Regions from separate parts of the Lysinibacillus sp. VIII_CA genome, predicted to be linked through region 1. Evidence: riboswitches for the same ligand, from Rfam matches in the RefSeq annotation. Region 1 holds a riboswitch; the other holds the start of a gene.
The links. Region 1 has a riboswitch for S-adenosylmethionine ahead of ACP3VS_RS07565 (YezD family protein). Riboswitches for the same ligand answer to the same signal wherever they lie in the genome.

Region 1 (3,196 bases):
GGATGAAATATTTAAAAATAGTTCAATCCGCTTTTTGACATGTTTACACATAAAAATCCACTTCAACGATTGAAGTGGATTTTTAATTTATCTATTAATCCAATAAAAAGCACCTGGACAAACTAATGTTTCCTTGGTTCTGTGTGGATCGTTCAATGTTACACCGATAGGCCCTTCTTTTAAATGCCCGAGCGTCATGCTAGATGCTGCGGCTTCCTCATAAAAATCCAAGCGCATATTCGGTAGCTGTAGAGACACAAACTGCTCATGCTGCACAAACTTGGGTAGCTGTAATACCTTCTGCCAAAGCTGCACCGTCTTCTCCACATCCCTGACATAAAACTGAATCGATTCCATGGTAATAGCTTGCGTTTCATCAATCGCGCCACTAGCTTTTAATTGAGCAAGACGTTTCTCATCTTCATCTGCCCATTCAATTAAGAATGGGAAATCCAATGCAAGGTCAGCCCTGCCAAAATGCAATAGCTTCCATTCGATTATCGTGCCATCTGGTCTTGTTCGACTACAAGCATCGGGACCATATACATCAAAGCCCAATGCACGCAATCGTTGACCCTCTTCTTCAATATTTTGGGTGCGCAAGGCAATTCGTGAAAATCCTTGGCGCTCATGATTACGTTTAAACGTATAATGTAGGGAATATGGGTACAGGGCCGCTTGCTCAAATAAATCACGATCATAAATAGCGATTTGTTCAATATAGCTTAAGCCAAAGTAGCTTAGCGTATTGTAAGTCCCCCACATCGTGTGTTGACCACCGTTCACTGTATGGACATTTCGTTTATTGAAGAAAACCTTTATATTTTCCGGAGATTCTACTTGATGTACCAGATGATCAAAATATAAAGTCATGGCAATTCCCCTTTCTTTCCCCCATTAGCTTTACCTAGATGTGTATTTGATTTAATATTTACTTAAGAAAAGGAGTTACTAGCTGGTATAAAAAAAAAGTCCAATTTCCCTACTAACTCCGTTAACTAATTTATTACTCACTATAAAGAGGTGATTTGAATGACAGATCATGTAGCTGCTTTTAAATTGGCATTAGGTAACTATCCTACAGGTGTAACGGTTGTTACAGCATGTCATGAAACGAATCCAATTGGCTTAACCGTCAATTCTTTTGCATCTGTTTCCATTGACCCACTACTTATTTTATGGTCACTGGATAAAAAATCTCAGCTCCATCCTTATTTTATGGGTGCTGGAAAATTCGCTGTTAATATTTTAGCGAGTGATCAAGAGCATTTATGTACATTATTTGCAAGTAAAGTCCCAGATCGCTTTGCTCAGGCAAAATGGTCTACTTCATCATTTGGGCTACCGATTTTACATGATACAGCAGCTATTTTACAATGTAAATCATTTCAACAGATAGATGCTGGCGATCATACTATTTTTATTGGGCAAGTACTAGATATTACAAATTCTCAAAAGGAACCGCTTCTCTACCATCGCCGTCATATCGGTCAGATTCCAAAAAGCTTTTATAGCTAATTCTCATAAAAAAAGGGCCACTTGTAAGCAACGGAAACCATGCTTATTGGTGGCCTTTTCACATCGTTCATCTGAAATGATCTTTATTTCTTTTGTGGAAATCTCTGCTTTTCAAGCCTATTAATTTGAACAATTACACCATCCTGAATCGTAATATGCACTTCACCAAATTCAAGATTTTGAATGGCCTTTGCAATAGCCTCTAATTTCTTATCTTCTACCTTTGTCGACTGAGCCATACGATACACCCCTTCTTTCTGATTCTTGTTGTACAAAAGAGGCCAATGCATCAAGCTAATTGATAGCCCCTCCTATCTCTCAGATACATCTGTTGGATTTGGCACCTATTTTTCCGGTTGCCGAGGCTTCATTGGGCCAGGTCCCTCCACCTCTCTCGATAAGAGTACTGCGTTTCTTGAAAATAATTCTATAATTCTGTTATACGATTGTCAATATAAAATATTAGAAAACCTAGCTGAATACTTTGTAATGTGTATTTTAGATTAGAAAACTGCCTATACCTAAAGTATTTTATGCCTAATCAGTAAGAAATAGATGGCTATCCACTAATTTATTTCGAACTCCATTTCCTCATCAAGGATTCAAGTGGACCGCGATGATGTTTAGCTCTCCACCAAACAGAAGCAAACACACATCCTAAAAAGTAACAGCAGGCATACAGCATGGAAAAAGCAAGCGTTTGATTCTCCAGCTTTTGACAAACAATTAGTATCCCAATCCCTATAAAAACATGGCCAACATAATGGGTTAAAGACATTTGCCCGGTTAAGATGAAAGCTTCAATGACTTTATTTTTACATGTCTCTACAAGATAGATGGAGCCCACAATGAGGACAATAGCCGAAGCCGAATTAGATAGGACATACATTATATTTGGTGGAATCGGTCCCGTATCAAATAAATACAATGCACTCTCTACATCTAATAAATGGATGGTTGTTGTTATCTTAATAAATAATATTGAAAAAGTCTCAGTCAATATGACTAGCAATAAACCTGTCACTAGTAAGATTTTTCTTATAGTACGATTTGTTAAATCTAATGTGCCGATTAACATACCCATCAGAAAGAAGCAAATCCAGGGGAATAGTGGGTGATAGCCATTAAACATCAAATTTCTTATAAATCCTGCTGGTGTCCAAAAATCAAGATACTCTAGTAAGACATATGTTGGATGCCAACCAGCAAGGTAATTAAATTGAATTTGAAGCCATTGTGAAAGGATGAGGATAGCACCTATGATGAAGATCATCATTTTCTTGGATTGCGCAATCAGACATGCGGCCACAAACATATACACGCCATAATAATGTAATATATCTCCTGTCCAGCCGATCACATATAATATTAGCCCAATCGTAAATAACAAAAACGACCTTTTCCATAAAGTAAGTCGATTCTGACGAAGAAGCAGTGGGTCCTTAGTCTCTCTAGCCTGACGAGTCATTAAAGCTATCCCTATTCCTGCTAACATGACAAATACGGCGGAAGCACGCCCCTCGAAAAGATTTTGTAAGGTAATCATCCATGCTGAACCATTCGTTGTAGAACCTGTTATGACTCCAAAATTTACAATGAACATCCCTAGCATGGCGAGAGCTCTTGCAAAATCAAGACCTTCAATGCGCCGATTGTTATTGATCATTTTTGTCCCCTT
Region 2 (3,196 bases), on a different contig from region 1:
GCTTGGCTCTCCGTTTAAATGCACCACAATATTACCGACAATGCCGTTTTTTAATTCAATAATATTGGCTGTTAGGATGTTTGGTTGTACATCATATACTTTGCTGACTTCAGCTAATAATGGCTTCCCAGTACTTTCCCCAAGAAATGTTAAACGAATGACGCTACCTGAAACATTTAGCTGCTCAATAAGAGAAGGAGTTAAGTTACGCTGTGAAATGGTACTTAAAAACTTTCTTGTAGTAGGGTGTTGGGGCTTTGCAAAGAGCTCAATAGCCGTACCAAATTCAACTACTTTCCCGGCCTCTAGAACAGATACCTCATCACATATTTTCTGAATAACATTCATTTCATGTGTAATCAGTAGGATTGTAATTCCTAATTCACGATTAATTTTTAACAATAGTTCAAGAATGGCCTCTGTCGTTTCAGGATCAAGGGCACTTGTTGCTTCATCACTAAGTAAAATCTCTGGCTCTTGCGCTAGAGCGCGTGCAATTGCGACACGTTGCTTTTGTCCACCTGAAAGCTGATTGGGGTAGCTATCTAGCTTTTCTGTTAAACCTACAATTTCGGCATATTTAGCCACACGATTTTGGACTTCTGTTTCGTTATAACCAAGTAGCTTTAAGGGAACCGCAATATTGTTATAAACTGTTGCTGTCTTTAAGAGATTAAAATGTTGAAAAATCATGCCAATCTTTTGCCGTGTTTGACGTAAGTCATGAAGTGAAAGGGTAGTAATATCCACATTATCAATCAAAACCTTGCCTGCTGAGGGACGCTCTAGTAAATTAACACAACGAATAAGCGTACTTTTACCGGCACCACTATACCCAATTACACCATGAATTTGTCCTTTTTTTACATGAAGATTAATTCCGTCCACTGCCTTAATACTGCCTTTTTTCGTCTTATATTCTTTTGATATATTTTGTAATTGAATCATCAGATTACTTGCTCCTTTCTTAGCTTCTAAAAAGCAAGAATCTGCGCGATTTCCATAGTGGACAATTGGCAGATTCTCAGCCTTATATCAGCTTTTGGCATGTATTACCAGCTAGGGATTACAGAACCTTTGAATTCCTCTTCAATGAATTGGCGCACTTCATCAGACTGGTAAGCCTCAACGAATTTTTTAATTGTTGGGTCATTTTCATTTTCAGCACGAACGACAATGTAGTTCACATATGGAGAGTCAGTAGATTCTAAAAGAATAGAGTCCTCTTGTGGATTAATGCCAGCTTCCAGCGCAAAGTTCGTATTAATAGCAGCTACATCTACTTCACTAAGCTGCTTAGGAATTTGTGCGGCTTCTAATTCTATGAATTTTAAATTCTTTTTGTTTTCTTCCACGTCACGAACAGATGCTGTTAAGTCCGCTCCATCTTTTAATTTAATATAGCCTGCCTCTTGTAAAACAAAGAGAGCTCGCGCTCCATTTGTTGGGTCATTCGGTAAGCCAAATGTTGCGCCTTCAGGAACGTCATCCAATGATTTATATTTTTCAGAGTAAATCCCCATAGGATTTAAAATTGTTTTGCCAACTGGTACTAAATCTGTATCGTGATCTTTATTAAAAGTATCGAGGAAAGGTTTATGCTGATAGCTGTTTGCATCAAGATCTCCTTCAGCTAAGGATGTATTGGGTAAAACATAATCAGAAAAAGATTTTAGTTCTACTTCTAGCCCCTTTTCCTTTGCGACTTTAGCAGCTACCTCTGCAATTTGCTCATGAGGTCCTGAAGTGACACCCACGACAATTTTATTTTCATCGATAGCGTCGCTTTTTCCTGTACTATCTTCTTTAGAGCCACAGCCCGCTAGTGCTGCTACTAATGTAAGACTTGCTAAACCTACTAAAAATTTATTTTTCTTCTTCATGAAAACTACCTCCAAAAATTGTTTTATCGGTTTTTTGAAAATAAAAAAACTCTCTTATAAATTAAGAGAGGCTCATGAAAAAAAGTCCTCTCTTATCTATCAAACGAATTTCGTTTGCAGGATTTAGCACCTTCCTTCATAAAAGGAGGTTGCCGAGCTTCATAGGGCCAGTCCCTCAGCTACTCTTGATAAGAGATTCATATTATATTTTTGTATTTCCGATAGAACTAATATAATTTATAGGGTATAGTAAGTCAATAAATATTTTTGAAATTTTTTATATTGTTATAATATTTTGTCGCGAAGGAGGGGGAAGAATGCCAGTAAGAGTTAATTATGGCATAGGTTCATTTGGTAAGGTGATTAGTGCACGTCTTCTCATGGGGACAGACATCATTGAAGGAATAGAGGCACTTTGTGAAGAGAATAATATTGATTCAGCAACCATTATTAGTTGTATTGGTAGTTTTCAAAAAAGTAGCTTTGTTTATTTAGTACCCGATGAAACCTCCCACATTAAAGTTCGATTTAGTGATGTGGTAGAGAAAGAGGGGCCACTCGAGTTTATCCAAGGTTCAGGAGTGGTTTGTAAGCGTGATGCAGGATATGAAACGCATTTCCATGGTTCCATGAGTGATCAATGGGGAGTGGTTTCAGGCGGTCATTTTATAAAGGGCGGAAATATCGTCATAACAGCAGATGTAGTACTGGCAGAAGTGCAAGGCATTCAGCATATCCGTCAGATGGATGATGAAACAGGTCACGTACAATTTTATCCATTAGAACATGGGTTAGATTTTCCAAGGGAAATTGAAAAATAGTAAGTCCTGTAGCTAGTGAAAGCTACAGGACTCTATATGGTTACATGTTAAAATAATTTCAATTGCTCAATTCTTTGGATGGCCTCTCGTAAACGTTCCTCGCTTACAAGCAAGCCAATACGCACATAGCCTTCCCCATATTGACCAAAGCCATTACCTGCGGCTACTGCAATATCAGCTTTGTCGAGCAATATATCGGCGAATTGTTCGCTTGTAAAACCTAATGGGACAGGGAGCCAGGCAAAGAAGGAGCCTTTTGGTGCTGTTACTTGCCAGCCAATTCTATGCGCTTCTTCGATTAGAACATTTCGACGACGCTCATAGGTAGCTCTTAGCTCATCTGCACATTCCTGTGAAGATGTAAGGGCAATAGCTGCTGCTTGTTGAATAGCTGGAAATTGACTACAAAACAAATGATCCTGAATAAGATTAATCGCAGCAATTAAATCAGCATTACCAACAGCAAAGCCTATACGCCAACCTGCCATATTA

Region 2: linked by a shared signal. The riboswitch ahead of ACP3VS_RS13545 (MetQ/NlpA family ABC transporter substrate-binding protein) and the one ahead of ACP3VS_RS07565 (YezD family protein) in region 1 are both predicted to bind S-adenosylmethionine.

Annotation. Positions count from the first base shown of each region.
Region 1 is NZ_JBNFXM010000004.1:54,329-57,524, reverse strand. It holds gene ACP3VS_RS07575 (VOC family protein) at 88-873, opposite strand; gene ACP3VS_RS07570 (flavin reductase family protein) at 1,033-1,518, shown strand; gene ACP3VS_RS07565 (YezD family protein) at 1,602-1,757, opposite strand; SAM riboswitch class I at 1,827-1,922, opposite strand; gene ACP3VS_RS07560 (DUF418 domain-containing protein) at 2,090-3,184, opposite strand; gene ACP3VS_RS07555 (TetR/AcrR family transcriptional regulator) at 3,174-3,196, opposite strand, start outside.
Region 2 is NZ_JBNFXM010000009.1:19,405-22,600, forward strand. It holds gene ACP3VS_RS13540 (methionine ABC transporter ATP-binding protein) at 1-948, opposite strand, end outside; gene ACP3VS_RS13545 (MetQ/NlpA family ABC transporter substrate-binding protein) at 1,053-1,883, opposite strand; SAM riboswitch class I at 1,973-2,078, opposite strand; gene ACP3VS_RS13550 (PPC domain-containing DNA-binding protein) at 2,201-2,704, shown strand; gene ACP3VS_RS13555 (pyridoxal phosphate-dependent aminotransferase) at 2,752-3,196, opposite strand, start outside.